DNA from 2 places in the Lacrimispora indolis DSM 755 genome. Region 1 is predicted to be linked to the other one. Evidence: riboswitches for the same ligand, from Rfam matches in the RefSeq annotation. Region 1 holds a riboswitch; the other holds the start of a gene.
The links. A riboswitch is a leader RNA that binds a small molecule or an ion and turns the genes downstream of it on or off. The one in region 1 is predicted to bind glycine.

Region 1 (9,151 bases):
AGCCATGGAGAGTCAAAAACTACTAAGGAGGAAAGAGTTATGAGCTATGAGGGTAAACGTTTATCGCTTCAGGCAAAGGGGATGGTTGGAGGTAGGGGGATTGATCGGGAAATTGGGTCTATGATGGGCAAATCAGGGCCTTTATGATGGAAAAGTGTTAAAAGAAGTGATAATTTAAATATAATAAGGCGGTGTTGTAATGAGAAATCTCAAATTACATCTTAAACTAATCATAAGTTTTGCAGTTCTGATATTATTTTCTGTTATTATAGCTATTGCAGCAATATCAAGCATGAGCACTATGAATGCGGCAGAAGATACCTTGTATTCGGAGCAGTTGACAGGGGTTGAAATTGCAGGAGAGATCAGCCAGAACTTTTATCAGCAAAAGACGTTTATACGCAATATTGTAATATACGAACCGGAAGATGAATCATTTAAGCAGGCTCTGTCCATGCTGGATCAGCTGGATACCGAGATGCATCAATTATTTGATTCATATCAAAAGACGATAAATAATCCGGAGGATCAGGTGAATTTTGATGAATTCAAAACCATTTATACTAATAATTTTGCTGCTGCAAAACGTAAGGTAACTGATTCTGGCAAGATAAATGATTCCGCCGGTGCCAAAAAGTCGATGGATGAAGCTGCGGCAGACACGGACCGGATAACAGATTTGCTCAATATAAGCAGGGATATGAATAAAAGGTATGCATATGAAATGCTGCAGTCCAATACACAAACATTTCAACGTTCCAAAATATTGATCACCCTTATCCTGCTCATCTCCCTTTTGGCAGGGGTTATCCTTACTGTTTACATAACCAAAATTATTGCCGGCCCTATTGGGAGACTGAAAAAGGTGATGGAACAGATTGCAGCCACCGGTGCGCTGGAGTTTGAAAAGGATTTACAAATGGAACTGGATAATGATAAGCAGTTTAAGGATGAGGTTGGTCAAAGTATAGCTGCTACAGAAAAGATGGTTATGCACATCGTGCATATATCAGAAGAGCTAAAAGTCATTGCCGGGAAGGATTTAAGCAGTGAAGTGAAATTATTGTCCCAACAGGATGTATTAGGCATGGCATTACTGACAATACAAGATAATTTAAATCACCTGTTTGGGGAAATCAATCTTGCTACGGAACAAGTGGCTACCGGCGCCGTGCAGGTTGCCGATGCCGCTCAATCATTGGCTCAGGGCGCCACAGAGCAGGCGGCAACTGTGCAGGAATTGAGCATGACAATAAAAGGCGTTTCCGAAGAGATGAGAAGCAGTGCTGCTATGGCCGGCGAGGCAAAAACAATGGGAGATGAAATTCAGCAAAAGGCTGAATCAGGATCCTCAAAAATGGAAGAAATGATGCTGTCCACACAGCAGGCCAATGCTGCCAGCAAAGAAATTGCTTCTGTGATCAAGATTATTGATGAAATTGCATTTCAAACCAATATACTTGCGCTGAATGCAGCCGTGGAAGCTGCACGTGCCGGTCAGCATGGAAAAGGGTTTGCGGTTGTAGCAGATGAAGTGCGCAGCCTTGCTGCGAAAAGCGCGGAGGCTGCAAAGGATACGGCAGCGCTGATTGATACGACCATAGAAAAAGCGGCCCAGGGTTCTGTAATATCCAGCCAGACATCGGATGCCCTGCAAAAGATTGTGGAAGGCGTGGTCCAAAGCAGTGAGGTTATTACAAGCATTTCCCAATCAGCAGGTAATGTGGCAGATTCCATGATACAGATCAGTAAAGCGGTTGAACAGGTATCCCAGGTTGTGCAGGCCAATAGTGCTTCCTCTGAAGAATGTGCTGCCGTAAGTGAGGAAATGAGCGGACAGGCAGCTTTACTGAAAGAGACAATTGCTCAGTTTAAATTAAAAGAAGACTTTCAGGGCATCAGAATTGGAAACACATTATATCCAATGAATCAGCAAATTTCCATAAAACCTTCACCGGAAAGCATGGGATTTTCCATGGCTCATAGTAAATACTAAAATACAACCCTTCTTAAATGACCTTTATGAGCGGTGATTTATAGTCCTTTCCACGTGAAGCTGCGGTTTTTACGGCGCCTGGCATGTTGACGCCGGAATTCCATGTCCGGAATAAGGATATCAAATGGACGGGAATTATGTGCATAAAATCTGCAAACCATGCGGTGCTTATCTGTTGATAGGTGCCGCATTGGTTTTGGAACGGTTTCGTAATATTGTGGTGCCAATTTCAGAACGAAAAATGCTGTATCCAATCAAATTGAATATTAGGAACAAAAATTGTATATATGAAAAAAAGATGCTTGCATCTTCGTGAGAGAAGGAGTAGACGGATATGATAGAAAAGCTCGACATCATGTTTTCAAAAATGGTTTACAGGAAGACTTTGCGAATCCTTCGCAGAGGGGTGTTGTCGATGATGCCGCTGGTGTTGGCCGGTTCGGTTGTTTTTGCTCTGCTTACCTTGCCGATTCCGTCCTATCACCGCTTTATGTCTGGTATATTTGGGGAAGCATGGCAGGAAATCGGCCTGTCCTTTCATTATGCCACACTTCAGATCATGGCGCTTTTGGCGTTGATTGCGGTCAGTTATGCCGCAGCTAAGGAAATGACACTTGTAAGGTCCGGTGAGGTAAGCTCTGTCAGCATTGTGATTACGGTATTTGCCTCCTATATTGCACTTACACACAGAAATCTGATTGTGCAGGCACATGAAGCAGGTTCCTCCGGTATGTTCAAGGCCCTTTTCGTATCCATAGCTGCGTCCCATCTGTTTTGTTTTTTTTATAAGCTCTGCTGCCGTACCCTGCCCTCCAATGTCATTCCCCATCTGGGAGGCGCTTTGACTCAGGCCTCCTTTCTGGCCGTTATGCCATCCTTTCTCACTGTTTTTGTGTTCAGCGGGGCAAAAGTTTTGCTGGTTTCTACAGGTATAAATTCATACCCAGGGATACTCCTGCAAAGGATAAATGAAACATGGATGACAGGAGCAAACTTTGTTTCCGCCGTGTTGCTGATCCTTTTAACCCATATCCTGTCATTCTTTGGTGTGCGGGGCGAACCAATGATAGCAGATGCAGTATCCGGTGCAACCAGGGTCGTTACCTCTTTTGAGGGTCCGAATATTCTTACCAAGGGATTCTACGATACGTATGTGTATTTAGGAGGTGTTGGGGCAACACTGGGATTGCTGCTTGCGTTTCTGCTGGCCGGTGAGAATAACCGTCTTGTGAAGATTTCCGTACCCCTTGGTATTTTTAATATCAACGATACCGTGCTTTACGGTTTTCCGGTCATCTTCAATTCCTATTATTTTATTCCGTTCCTTTTGTCACCTGTTATCCTTGGATTAAATGCATATCTTGCCCTGCTTTTGGGCTTTGTGCCGCCAGTCACACAGGCGATAGAATGGACGACCCCGATTTTTTTATCCGGGTTACTTGCCTCCGGATCGGTTTCCGGAGTTATACTGCAGGTGATAAACCTGACGGCAGCTGTGTTGATTTACCTCCCTTTTGTCCGGCTTCAGGCAAAGAATCAGCAACGTGACCGCCTGACTACCTTCCATGTTTTATCAGAGGAGCTGCAAAATACCTGGGAAAAGAGGCAGGAAAAGATCATTTCCCGCCATGACGATGTTGGTTTGCTCGCCCGCACCCTTTTGGCTGAAATCAGGAGCAGCCTCCAGGGCTGTAAAAGAAGCCTGTATCTGGAATACCAGCCAAAGGTGAACTATTGCGGTGAGGTTATGGGAGGTGAGGCCCTGCTGCGCTGGATCCATCCTGTGTACGGATACATATCGCCTCATATTGTATTAAGCATCTGTGATGAGGCCGGACTTACCAACCAATTGGGCATTTGGGTAATCCGCAAGGCTCTGTCTGATTTGCGGCGTTGGCAAGATCAAGGATATGGCGGATTATCCATTTCCATCAATTTAAACCCGAATCAGCTGAAGGATGACGATACGCTGATTGAAACTGTGGAGAGACTGATCAATGAACATGGCCTTAAGCCCGGCTGCATAGAGTTTGAGCTTACAGAAAATGCTGCAGTTGATCCCGGCGATTCCACACGGGACAAGCTTAAGCAAATCAGGGAGCTGGGTGTGGATATCTCCATTGATGATTTTGGGATGGGACACAGTTCCTTATTGTATTTGTGTGATTTCCATGCAAATATTGTGAAGATCGACGCTTCCCTGGTTCACCGCATTGCCAGCGACAGGAGGCGGCAGCAGATTGTGGAGACAATCCTTACTCTCTGCAAACAGATGAAGGTTCAGGTTGTGGCGGAGGGAGTTGAAACAAAAGAGCAGGTCCAAATGCTCCATGAACTTGATTGTGATTACTATCAGGGCTTTTATTTCAGCAGGGCCTTGAGCTGCGATAAATTTATGGAATATGTGAATCAGCACGGCATATCAGAGAATAAAAAGATGGAAAGCGTTACGGCGAGATAGAAATGCTTTAAAAGCCGGCAGCGCAATTGTCAGAATCATGGGGAAAGGTTGTGTAAAAAATCATTGACAGTGCCAAAATACTCTGATAATATCAATAATAAATAACGGATGATGAATACGAGAGAGAGCACAAATCTGTGCCGCCGAAGGGGAAGGCAGAAACTCTCAGGCAAAAGGATTGTATTCGGACGTAACTCTGGAGAACATTTATGTACCGAAGAAGTCAATCTTTCAGGTAAAAGGACAGAGGCAGACAGAAATATCTTATACGGATATTTTTCTCTGCCTTTTTTTGTGCAGATAAACGGAAGATGTTCCTGATTATGAAAATAGTAAGATGTCTTTATAACCGGATGGACGGCAGTAAAAGACACTGCCTTTATCATATAAATTTAAGGAGGGTTTACACATGGAACGAAAAACACCGCTTTATGAAATGCATTTGAAATATCATGGCAAAATGGTCCCCTTTGCAGGATATCTTCTTCCAATTCAGTATGAAGAGGGAATCATAAAGGAGCATATGGCAGTGAGAACAGGAGCAGGGCTTTTTGATGTTTCCCATATGGGAGAAATAAGCTGTAAGGGAAAAGACGCACTTGAGAATCTGCAGCGGCTGCTGACCAATGATTTTACCGGTATGGCGGACGGCCAGGCAAGATACAGCCCCATGTGCAATGACCAGGGCGGGACAGTGGATGATCTGATCGTATATAAGAAAAAAGAAGAAGATTACTTTATCGTTGTAAATGCTTCCAATAAAGATAAGGATTACCGGTGGATGCTGGAACATAAATTAGGAGAAGCGGTGTTTGAAGATATTTCGGATCAAATCACACAAATTGCCCTGCAGGGTCCCAAATCACAGGAAATACTCATGAAACTGACCACAGATATTCCTGAAAAATACTATCATGCTGTTTTTGATGGAATGGTAGGAGGGATCCCATGCATGGTATCCAGAACCGGTTACACAGGGGAAGACGGTTTTGAGCTTTATTTGGACAATACATATGCTGAGACGATGTGGGAAACGCTTATGGAGGCAGGTAAGGAATACGGACTGATGCCCTGCGGGCTGGGGGCCAGAGACACTTTAAGGCTGGAGGCCGGCATGCCGCTGTACGGACATGAAATGAATGATGAGATAAATCCTGTGGAAACAGGTCTCGGGTTTGCCGTGAAAATGCAGAAGGAGGATTTTATCGGTAAGAACCATTTGCCGGATAAGGATTCCCTTACAAGAAAACGGGTAGGCTTAAGGGTGACAGGAAGAGGGATCATTCGGGAACAGGAAGATGTGCTTGTAAACGGAAAAAAGGCAGGCTTTACAACATCAGGAACCCATTGCCCATATTTAGGCTATCCGGCTGCCATGGCCATTTTAGATAAGGAATATATAAATACAGGTACAAAAGTAACAGTAATCGTGCGAGGAAGAGAAGTAGAGGCAGAAGTAGTGCCCCTTCCATTCTATAAAAAATCAAAATAATTAATCCAGGAGAAGGAGAATCAGTCATGAAGGTATTAGAAAATCTGGTTTACACAAAAACCCATGAATGGGTAAAATTTGAAGATGAAACAACCGCTTTGGTAGGCCTTACGGATTATGCCCAGCAGACATTGGGGCAGCTAGTTTTCGTCAATCTTCCGGAAGAGGATGACGAGACGGCAGCCGGCGAAGTATTTGCCGATGTGGAGTCTGTAAAAGCTGTTTCAGATGTATATTGCCCGGTAACAGGGGTTGTATCGGAAATCAACGAAGAGCTTCTCGATTCACCGGAAAAGATCAATGAGGCTCCTTATGAAGCCTGGTTTGCAAAGATAACCGGTATTACGGAAAAAGAAGAATTCTTAACCCCAGAGGAATACGAGGAACTTGTAAAAAAAGAAATGGAATAAAGGAGATCTGCATATGGGTTCATTTGTACCGGCAACCGATCAGGACAGAAAAGAAATGCTGTCGGCGATCGGCATTGATAGCATAGAAGAACTTTTCAGGCAGCTTCCCCAGGAAGTTCTGTTAAAGGAAGGATTAAATCTTCCCCCTGGTATGTCTGAAATGGAAGTTTGTAAGAAAATGGAAGGCATTGCAGCAAAAAATACGGTATTTCCGGTCATTTTCAGGGGTGCAGGGGCGTACAGGCACTATATTCCTGCTGTTGTAAAAAGTGTGTTATCCAAGGAAACCCTTTACACGGCCTATACCCCGTATCAGGCGGAAATCAGCCAGGGAATTTTACAATCCATATTTGAATACCAGACCATGATCTGTGAGCTTACAGGAATGGATGCGGCCAATGCTTCCGTATATGACGGCGGTGCAGCGGCGGCGGAAGCGGTAGCGATGTGCAGGGACAGAAAGAAAAACAAGGCTTTTGTATCCACAGCGGTTCATCCTCAGGTGATGGAGACCATAAAGACCTATTGCTTTGGAAACGGGATGGAACTGACTGTTATTCCTGAGAAAGATGGCATAACGGATCTGGATTTTCTGAAGGAACATATTGACAGCCAGACCGCATGTGTCTATATTCAGAATCCCAATTATTACGGCAGCTTAGAACCGGCAGCTGAAATCGGAAGTACAGCAAAGGAATCCGGGGCGCGGTATATCATGGGTGTGAATCCCATTTCATTAGGTGTAATCAAGACTCCGGCAGAATACGGCGCTGATATTGCGGTGGGAGAAGGGCAGCCCCTGGGACTTCCCCTGGCATTCGGCGGGCCGTATATCGGTTTTATGGCATGTACAAAAGAACTGACCAGAAAACTGCCGGGAAGGATCGTCGGAGAAACCGTTGATTCCAACGGTAAAACAGGATATGTCCTGACCCTTCAGGCGAGAGAACAGCATATCCGAAGAGAAAAAGCATTAAGCAACATCTGCTCAAACCAGGCCCTTTGTGCATTGGCTGTAGCAGTTTATCTATCTGCTATGGGAGCCGAAGGCTTAAAACAGACAGCCATACAGTGTATGTCAAAGGCCCATTACATGGCTGACCAGCTGGAAGCAATCGGGTATCCGGTTGTAAACCGGGGTGAATTCTTCCACGAATTTGTGACCGCTTCAATAGTTCCGGCAGAAAAGATGTTGAGTGCACTGGAAGAACACGGAATTCTCGGCGGTTATCCATTAACCGGTGAAAGAACGGGGCAGATCTTATGGTGCTGTACGGAAATGAATGCAAAAGATGACATTGACCGTGTCATTGGCATTTTAAAGGAGGTGTAAGGTTATGCTGATATTTGAAAAAGGGCAGGAAGGAAGATCGATGACCATTCTGCCGGAATGTGATGTGCCGGTTAAACTGCCGGAGGAAGGCAGTTTAAGAAAAAAGAGCCTCCGCCTTCCCCAAGTGTCTGAAAATGATATAAGCAGGCATTATACGGAAGCGGCGAAAAAGGCATATGGCGTCAATGACGGCTTTTATCCTTTAGGTTCCTGCACCATGAAGTATAATCCCAAGATCAATGAAAGCATGGCAGCTCTTCCGGGATTTGCACAGATTCATCCCATGCAGCCGGAGCATACGGCACAGGGCTGTATGGAAGTGCTGAAAACGGCAGAAAAGTACTTATGTGAGATCACCGGAATGGACCGTATGACCTTTCAGCCGGCAGCAGGAGCCCATGGTGAATTTACCGGACTTTTGCTGATGAAAGCATACCACGAAAGCCGCGGTGATAAAAAAAGAACAAAAATTATCGTACCGGACTCCGCACATGGAACCAATCCGGCAAGCGCATCCATGGTGGGCTTTTCGGTAATCAGCATTCCGTCTGCTAAAGACGGGGGAGTGGATTTGGAGGAATTAAAAAAGGCAGTCGGGGAAGATACGGCCGGACTGATGCTGACAAATCCCAATACATTGGGACTTTTTGACAAAAATATATTGGACATTACAAAAATCATTCATGAAGCCGGGGGATTGACTTACTATGACGGTGCAAATTTAAATGCCGTCATGGGGCTAATCAGACCGGGAGACATGGGATTTGATGTGGTCCACTTAAATCTTCACAAAACCTTTTCCACTCCTCACGGAGGCGGAGGTCCGGGAAGCGGACCGGTAGGCTGCAAGAATCTTCTGGCCGAATTTTTACCTGGCAGCATGGTAGAGGAAGAAAACGGATATACGTTTAAAGATCCTGTTCAAAGCATTGGGCAGGTGAAAAACTTTTACGGAAATTTCCTGATCGTAGTCAGAGCCATGACGTATTTATTCATGCTTGGAAAGGAAGGAGTTCCGGAAGCTGCAAAGCATGCCGTACTGAATGCCAATTATATGATGGCAAAATTAAAGGATGTATATGATATGGCATATCCGGGACCCTGTATGCATGAATTTGTCATGAGCCTGGCCAGGCTGAAAAAAGAAACTGGCATATCCGCCATGGACATAGCAAAAGGACTTTTGGACAATGGCATTCATCCGCCGACCATGTATTTCCCTCTCATCGTACCGGAAGCGTTAATGGCGGAACCAACGGAAACGGAGTCAAAAGAAACTTTGGATGAAGTGATTTCAGTATTACGCGGCTTGCATGAAACGGCAAAAGCCCAGCCGGATACCCTTCATCAGGCTCCTGTTCACACTCCGGTCACCAGGCTCGATGAAGTAAGGGCAGCCAGAAATCCAATACTAAAGTATGATTTTTCAGATAAGGAAACAGATAAAGATGATACAGGA
Region 2 (9,151 bases), 3.4 Mb from region 1:
CAGGGAATAAAATGATCCAGACCAGCCTGGTATCCGCCATGGGCGTGCCTGTGGTCATGATCGTTCTTCCCCTGTTCAGCCTGATAGCCGGTATGAACGTATTGAACAACTACATTGCCAATAAGGCGGTTCTGATCTTCCTTTACGTGGGGATCAACGTTCCTTATACAACGATTTTTCTTCTCACATTTTTTGCCAATATTTCCAGGGCTTATGAGGAAGCGGCTGCCATTGACGGCTGTCCTCCCATGAGGGCATTCTGGCTGATCATGTTTCCCATGGCCCAGTCCGGGATCATAACGGTAACAATTTTCAATTTTATCAATATATGGAATGAGTATTTTATTTCCCTGATTTTTGCAAACTCCGACAGAGTGCGGCCGGTTGCGGTGGGACTGTATTCCATGATCAATTCCATGAAATATACGGGAGACTGGTCAGGAATGTTTGCCTCGGTTATCATCGTATTTCTTCCGACCTTTATCCTTTATATCTTTTTGTCGGAGAAGATCATCGCCGGCATTACAGGAGGCGGGGTCAAGGGTTAAAATTAAAAAAACTCCTGCCTTACGTGGGATTGCGGGATAAATAATTTATTGGCAGAATTATTTTCCCCAGTCCATGACAGGCAGGAGGTTTTCCATTTTTATTTGTCCACCACAGGAATCGGTGTTTCGTCCCTTTCGTCTAAGTGGTTTAAATAATATCTGGTATCTTTTGCCACGACACCTGACAGAAGGAGTACAGCTACCAGGTTGGGGATGGCCATCAAAGCGTTTAAGATGTCGGAGATAGTCCAAACCAGATCCAGAGACAGCACAGGGCCTACAACTACAATAGCCACAAAGATGACCTTATAAGGCAGCATGCCCCTGGCGCCGAATAAATACTCACAGCAGCGCTCCCCGTAATAAGACCAGCCGAGAATGGTGGAATAAGCAAAGGTGATGATGCCGATTACCAGGATCACCGGCCCCAGGACAGGAATCTGGCTGAAAGCGGCAGTGGTCATCTGTCCGCCGTTTTGGATCATATCCATGTTGATGTTGGGATTTTTCATTATGGTTGAAACCAGTACCAGACCGGTCATAAGGCAGACGACAACCGTATCCCAGAAGGTGCCGGTTGAGGAAACCAGTGCCTGACGCACCGGATTTCGAGTCTGTGCGGCCGAAGCCACCAGCGGTGCAGAACCCATACCGGATTCATTGGAAAACAGGCCGCGGGCAATACCATACTGCATGGCAAGCATAATGCCGCGTCCGACCAGACCGCCGGCAACCGCGCCGGGCTGGAAAGCCAGGGTGATGATCGCCTTCAGTGCAGGTATGATGAAGTCAGCGTTGATAAACAGAATGATCAGGCAGCCGGCCACATAGAAAATGGCCATAAACGGCACAAGCTTTTCGCACACAGTTGCAATGGACTTGATGCCGCCGATAATGACTACAGCGGTAATCGCGCCGAAGACAAGGCCGATTACAATGCGCGGGATAGGCAGGGGCACGTTGTTTTCAATGATCTCGGCAATGGCGTTGATCTGTGTGCCGCTTCCAATGCCAAAGGATGCAAACAGAGCAAACAGTGCAAAGAGTATGCCCAGCCATTTAAGACCCAATGCCCGTTCCAGCACATACATGGCTCCGCCCTGCATGCGGCCGTCCCTGGTCTGAACACGGTATTTGACCGCAATCAGGGATTCTGCATATTTGGTGGCAATGCCGAATACACCGGTCAGCCAGCACCAGAGAACAGCGCCCGGACCGCCTAAGAATACTGCCGTACCAACACCCACAATATTGCCCGTGCCTATGGTGGAAGCGAGGGCAGTGGTCAGCGCCTGAAACTGGCTGACCTCTCCAGGTGAATCAGGATCTTTTGTTACGGACAGCTTAATGGCTGTTAAGGTTTTGCGCTGGATAAAGCCCGTGCGCACGGTCATAAACAAATGGGTGCCAAACAGCAGCACAATCATGGGTATCCCCCAGATTGCCGAGTCCAGCTTGTTAAAAAATTCAACAACTGCTTGCATTAATTTCTACTTCCCTTCCTTAATGATTTTTGAAATAAAAAAAGTGGGAGATACTCCCACTCACAAAAAAACAGAGATAATGCGATATTCCAAAAAGAAAGGGAAAAAATCGCCTCTGTCCTTTTGCCTGAGAGTTTCGCGCCTAAGCGCTTGCCCCTTCGGCCCCTGCATGATTGCAGATGTCTCCAGAGTGCCATCCGTCCACGGTCTGCGCTGGGCGCACTCCACAGATTTCATATGGCGAACATTTAAAGAATGGTGTCATTATACAATAGTGATTAAATTTTTGCAAGAACTTTATCCATTTCGCCAAAGGATAGAATTCCCTTGACAGCAGTTTTTAAATACGTTAAAATGTACTTGCAGTATATGCTGCTTACAATTGAATAACAAATGAAAAGTACGTAATATCCCTTATTCAGAGTGATGGAGATACAAAGGATCTGTGAAGTCACGGCAACCCCGACCGGTAATGATGGCGTTTCGCCACAAAGCGCGATTGGAAGGTGCCAACCTGAGCGAGAAATCGAGCAATAAGAGGATTTGATACATTGTTGAATCAAGTCCGCGTTGCTGCGGACTTTTCTTTTTGTTATTCCCCCATATCATATAAGGAGGGATGACGTAGGGGTATACCTGTAAGCCCTAAGAGTGAGGGCAGAAAGGAAAACACCCTGCGGCATGCCTGCATGCCCAAAGTACATGGGTAAGAAGGAGGAAATGACAACATGGAAAAATTATTATTCACTTCCGAGTCCGTTACAGAAGGACATCCGGACAAAATGTGCGACCAGATATCTGATGCGATTCTGGATGAGATGTTAAAGCAGGATCCCATGAGCCGTGTGGCCTGTGAAACCTGCTGTACCACCGGGCTTGTCATGGTCATGGGAGAAATAACCACCCATGCCTATGTGGACATTCAGAAGGTGGTGCGGGAGACTGTAAGGGAAATCGGCTATGACCGTGCAAAATACGGATTTGACTGCGATACCTGCGGCGTTATGGTAGCCTTAGATGAGCAGTCTGCAGACATTGCCTTAGGCGTTGACCGGGCTTTGGAAGCAAAGGAACACAAGATGTCTGACGAAGAGATCGATGCCATTGGAGCAGGAGACCAGGGAATGATGTTTGGCTTTGCCAGCAATGAAACGGAAGAATACATGCCTTATCCCATCGCTCTTGCCCATAAGCTGGCTCTTAAGCTCACAAAGGTCCGCAAGGATGGAACTCTGACCTATCTCCGTCCTGACGGAAAGACTCAGGTAACGGTGGAATACGATGAGAACGGCAAGCCTCTCCGCTTAGATGCGGTGGTTTTGTCCACTCAGCACGATGAGAACGTGAGTCAGGAACAGATCCATACTGACATTAAAAAATATGTATTTGATGAAGTTCTGCCGGCAGAGCTGGTAGATGAAAATACCAGTTTTTATATCAATCCCACAGGCCGCTTTGTTATCGGCGGACCTCACGGCGACAGCGGCTTAACAGGCCGCAAGATCATTGTAGACACCTACGGCGGTTATGCCCGTCACGGCGGCGGTGCATTTTCCGGCAAGGACTGCACTAAGGTGGACCGTTCCGCTGCTTATGCGGCCCGTTATGTTGCAAAGAATATAGTGGCAGCAGGCTTAGCCGGCAAGTGTGAGATCCAGCTTTCCTATGCCATCGGTGTGGCTCACCCCACTTCCATTATGGTGGATACCTTTGGAACCGGAAAACTGAGCAATGAAAAGCTTGTGGATATCATCCGTCAGAATTTTGACTTACGTCCGGCGGGAATCATTAAGATGCTGGATTTACGCCGTCCGATCTACAGGCAGACGGCGGCTTACGGCCATTTTGGCAGAAACGACTTAGACTTACCCTGGGAAAAGCTTGATAAGGTTTCCCTTTTAAAAGAATATTTATAATTTTTATTATATGAGAGGGATGCCCCAAACCAGCTGATCCATTGCTGGTGAGCGGCATCTTTTTCTATATGGATCAAAGCAGGAAAACTTTCTGTTCTTATACTCTGTTTCTGCCATAAAAGCTTTATTTCTCCCATTTTCCCCATGAGATCAAATCTTATAAAGCTGATTTCCATAAGACTGATTTAAGGCTGATTTTTTATGAGAAGTCCCTATGTACAAGGCCTTGAAGCCGGTTGTAAGAGAGGCTTAAGAGGGAATAGGACAAAGATTTTATATTTTTTTAATATTTGGCACTAAAACTAGCGCCAAATCCCAGTTTCTTCGTGTTGAAATCTGAAGCTCATATTGATTATAATAAGGCTATGAAAAGGAATTGATTGGCCAATCATACCTTCCACGGATCACACAGTAAATACTATATAATGAAGTGAGGGTATGTAAATATGAAAGAGAAGGTACAAGTATTTGGCCGCTTTTTAAGCGGTATGGTAATGCCCAATATCGGTGCATTTATTGCATGGGGACTGATTACGGCATTGTTTATTCCCACCGGCTGGTATCCCAATGAGACGCTGGGGGCATTGGTTTCCCCTATGGCCAGCATGCTGCTGCCGCTTTTGATCGCATATACGGGCGGTACGGCAGTTTATGGACAGCGAGGCGGCGTGATCGGCGCAATCTCAGCCATGGGCGTAATTGTTGGTTCCAGTGTTCCTATGTTTATCGGTGCAATGATCGTAGGACCGGTCAGCGCATGGGTGATCAAGCAGTTTGACAAAAAGATAGAGAACAAGATCCCTGCCGGATTTGAGATGCTGGTAAATAACTTTTCCATGGGTATCATCGGCGCCATCCTGACGCTTATCGCCCTGAAGGGAGTTGTACCTATTGTTGAGGTGCTGAACCGGGTAATGGAGGCAGGAGTTGGATTCTTCGTGGACAATAGGCTGCTTCCTCTGGCAAGTATCTTCATTGAACCTGCCAAGGTTCTGTTCTTAAACAATGCTATCAACCATGGAATTCTTTCCCCTATGGGAATCCAGCAGGTAGAAGAAATGGGAAAATCCATTTTCTTTCTTCTGGAAGCAAACCCGGGACCTGGACTGGGCGTTTTACTGGCTTACTGCCTTGCAGGTAAGGGATCTGCCAAGAGTTCTGCACCCGGCGCCATTATCATTCACTTTTTAGGCGGAATTCATGAGATTTACTTCCCATATATCCTGATGAATCCTCTTTTACTTCTGGCGGTTATGGCAGGCGGAGCCAGCGGGATCTTTGTATTCCAGCTCCTTGGTGTGGGATTGACCTCACCGGCATCTCCCGGAAGTATCCTGGCTGTTCTTGCAATGACACCAAGAGGCGGTTACTTTGGCGTGCTGGCAGGTGTTGCTGTAGCGGCTGCAGTTTCCTTTGTTGTTGCTCTTCCTCTGCTGCGGTTTACCGGAAAAGGCGGGGAACTGGAGGAATCTAAGGATAAAGTGAAACAAATGAAGCAGGAGTCCAAGGGAAATCAGACTGCAGAAAAGAAAACAGTATCTGGGGGAAGTGTTAAAAAGATCGTGTTCGCCTGTGATGCAGGTATGGGTTCCAGCGCTATGGGCGCAACCGTATTGAAAAAGAAGCTGGCGTCAGCAGGGCTTGGAGATATTGAGGTGGTTCATTCACCGGTGTCCTCCATTCCCCAGGATGCCCAGATCGTGGTGACTCATAAGGAATTGAAGGAACGTGCGGCTCACAGCAATCCTGAAGCCCAGCTGGTTCTGATCACCAATTTCATGGCAGCTCCGGAATACGATGAGTTAGTGGAATCCTTAAAAAAATAAACAGGCAAAAATATAGAATAAAAAGACAGCCTTTCTGGTATCCTATTGTAAACCATGGTATAATGTACACGAAAGCGTTGAGCAGTGCGAAATAAGGCAGGAATAAAATTTCGTTGTGCTTGCACATAAGAAATTTTATTCCAGTCTTATTTCATAGGGCGAATGCCCGTGAGCTGGTAAAACCTGCGGTTTTACCAGCTCCGCTGCGGAGCTATAATACAATGCTTATAACTTATGTATATTGGGTTCAAAAGGGGAATTACATAGATGAAATTAGCAGGGAGAGTACTGAAGTATTACAGCAGAGTGATCGCTGAGTGCATACCTTTGTTTGTGACAGCAGGGCTGCTGCCAGTCTTTTCAGCAGGCATATTCCAGAATGAGCACCTGTATGAAATGTCCAATATTTTGTCCTTTCTGGTGATTCCGGTGTTTATGGGATACAAAGCAGGCACAGTGTGCGGCGGGGATGTCGGCGGTTTGGCCGGCACCCTTGCCGCCTCTGCTGTTGTTATGACAGAGCCTGCTTCTGCCATGATCTTGTCTGCCCTGGCAGGCAGCATCGCAGGTTTTCTCTGCCGGAAGGGGCTGGACCGGATCAAGGACCGGATTCCCGCTGGGTTTGAGATGCTTTTTACTAACTTATACTTAGCGATGCTGGGGCTGCTGGCAGGGGCATTGGCCTATTTCATGCTGATACCGGTAGCGGAATGGCTGATCACTTTATTGGGAAATGGCTTATCATTTATGATAGAAAAGGGAATCATCCCTTTTATCAGCTTTGTGGTAGAGCCTTTAAAAATTATCTTTTTTAATAACTGGATCAATCACGGCTTTTTCCTTCCGTTGGGGCTGGAACAGATGAAAACAAAAGGCAGTTCCATTTTGTTTCTCCTGGAGACCAATCCCGGGCCGGGATTTGGGATCCTTCTTGCCCATGCCCTGGTTTACCGGGACATGAGAAAGAAAATGGTTTCCAGCCTCATTATACAGTCTCTTGGCGGTATTCATGAGGTTTATTTTCCGTATGTGCTGTCAAATATCAGGCTTCTGCCTGCTGCCATAGCAGGCAGCATTGTGGGAAATTACTGTTTTATGATAACCGGCAGCGGACTGTTGGGTCCGGCTTCCCCAGGGAGTATTATCACCATTATGATCATGGCGGATAAAAAGCATTGGCTGGGGATTCTTTTGGGAATTTTGGTTTCCGCCGCAGTGACCTGCCTGCTGGCCTGTCTGATCATGTCGGGAAAGAAGGGGAAAGCAGTCTCCCATGAGGAAACTATACAGAGGAACGAAGAGGTGCAGATGAAGACGAAGAGAATGGAACATGCCAGAATATATTTTGTCTGTGATGTGGGCATGGGCTCCAGTGCCATGGCCGGTGCTCTGTTTAAGAAAAGGCTTAAGCTGGAAGGCCTGACAGGTGTGGAGGTATTCCATGTGTCGGCTGACCGCATTCCGGCTGATGCAGATGTCATTGTCTGTCAGAAGGATTTTGCCCGTTTTTTATCAGGAATTGATAAACCGTGCTTTACTGTGGATAATTTAACGGATATGTCCGGTTATAAAGAGCTTCTGAACTGGTTAATGGGAGGTGGAGAAGATGGCAGGTAATGATTTTACTCCCAGGATGCAGCAGATCGTCCTGGCTCTTTTGGATGAGAAGAGTCCTGTTCCAGTAAAGCAGCTTGCAGATCAGATCCATATCAGTAAAAGAACGGTACAAAGAGAGCTGGAATACATTCCAAGGGCATTAAAAAAGTATGGGCTGACCTTTTGCTCCAAGACAGGGACCGGAATCTGGCTGGAAGGGGACCGGGATCAGATGGAAGCCTTAAAGGCTGAGCTTGAAGCAGATGATGCCCTTGATGTTTCCGACCGCATCGAACGCCAGAAGCGGCTGATCCTGGAAATCCTCAAGGACAAGACCTTAAAAAAGCTGTATTATTACAGTGACTTATTCGGGGTCAGCGAGGCCACTGTCAGCTCGGATTTAGAGGCGGTAAAGGAATGGTTTCACAAGTATCATCTGGAAATAAAGAGAAAGCCTGGGTACGGCGTGTTTATTGAGGGCAGCGAACGGGATTTCCGCCGGGCCCTGCGGGTGTTTATTGATGAAAACATCCATACGGAGATCATACAGGAAATGTATGAGGACAGGAACCAGTCCGTGCTAAAGGTGATTCAGAATAAAAGTGAGAGGAATATTTACAGGATCCTTGATGACGATATTGTAAAACGGGTGACAGCCTGTATTTTAAGGATACGGGATAAGCGCATACTCAATCTGACCCAGGATTCCTATCTTGGGCTGGTGATTCATGTGGCAATCGCGGTGAACCGGATCCGCAGGCAGGAGATCATTGAGGAAAATCCTCTTATGGCGGACTTTCTGCAAAATGACCAGGACTATGATCTGGCGGAGACCATCACCAGATCCCTGGAAGAGGAATTTCAGATTCAGATTCCGGAAATTGAATGCGCTTATATCTGTCTGCATATCAAAGGCTCTAAGATCCAGCAGCTGAATATTGACGAGAAGTCAAGAAGTGAGATCGAGGAGTCCAGGGAACTGTGGGAAGTGGTCAATGAGATGATCGACCGCTATGACGACAACCTTGCCTACCTGTTAAAGCAGGATGAGGAATTTGTGATCCAGGGCCTGATCGCACATTTAAAACCCACCCTGGTCCGTCTTGCCAACGGAATGAAGATTCAGAACCCCCTGCTGGAACAGATTAAGCAGGACTATCCGGCGATTTTTGAGCGGTGCAGAATTGTCGCAAAGGTGATCGAAGACCGGTATGGGTATGAGGTGCCGGAACCGGAGATCGGATTTCTTGCCGTCCACTTCGGTGCGGCGGAGGTTCGGATGGAAAGCAGAAAGGAAAGCCGGAGAAAGGTGAATATCGGGATCGTCTGTGCCAGCGGGATCGGAATCTCCCGGCTCATGTCTTCCAAAATTGCCAGGGATTTTTCAGACAGAGTGGACTTATCCGTTTATGGAATGACGGATCTGTCTCCCTATGTGCTGAGCAAGACGGATTTCTTTGTATCAACGGTGCCCCTTAAGGAAGAGGCTGATATCCTGTATGTAAGCCCTCTGCTTTCTGCTGATGAGATGGAGCGGATCGCGGGAAAGGTACGCCAGTGTGAATATATGCCGAAAAAACAGGACAACCAGGAGTTTACCATTCAGCTGGATCAGGTGAATTTTGTAGCCGTCCAGATTAAAAATATCATAAGGTTTATGGAATATCAGAGGGTGGACAATGGGATCACCTTTGAGGAACTGCTGATAGCAGCCAGCGAAAAACTGGCTTCCTATGCAGACCGGCAGATCATGATCCAGGAGGATATTATGAAGAGGGAAG

Region 2: another riboswitch for glycine. It lies ahead of K401_RS0111715 (alanine/glycine:cation symporter family protein); the one in region 1 lies ahead of gcvT (glycine cleavage system aminomethyltransferase GcvT).

What each region holds. Positions count from the first base shown of each region.
Region 1 covers NZ_AZUI01000001.1:5,818,909-5,828,059, reverse strand. The annotation lists gene K401_RS32125 (methyl-accepting chemotaxis protein) at 200-1,996, shown strand; gene K401_RS0128275 (EAL domain-containing protein) at 2,331-4,457, shown strand; glycine riboswitch at 4,566-4,648, shown strand; glycine riboswitch at 4,649-4,714, shown strand; gene gcvT (glycine cleavage system aminomethyltransferase GcvT) at 4,867-5,949, shown strand; gene gcvH (glycine cleavage system protein GcvH) at 5,976-6,359, shown strand; gene gcvPA (aminomethyl-transferring glycine dehydrogenase subunit GcvPA) at 6,373-7,692, shown strand; gene gcvPB (aminomethyl-transferring glycine dehydrogenase subunit GcvPB) at 7,697-9,151, shown strand, end outside; gene lplA (lipoate--protein ligase) at 9,141-9,151, shown strand, end outside.
Region 2 covers NZ_AZUI01000001.1:2,423,261-2,432,411, forward strand. The annotation lists gene K401_RS0111710 (carbohydrate ABC transporter permease) at 1-548, shown strand, start outside; gene K401_RS0111715 (alanine/glycine:cation symporter family protein) at 647-2,032, opposite strand; glycine riboswitch at 2,139-2,231, opposite strand; SAM riboswitch class I at 2,444-2,572, shown strand; gene metK (methionine adenosyltransferase) at 2,761-3,948, shown strand; gene K401_RS0111725 (PTS mannitol transporter subunit IIBC) at 4,395-5,774, shown strand; gene K401_RS0111730 (PTS sugar transporter subunit IIBC family protein) at 6,042-7,391, shown strand; gene K401_RS0111735 (BglG family transcription antiterminator) at 7,381-9,151, shown strand, end outside.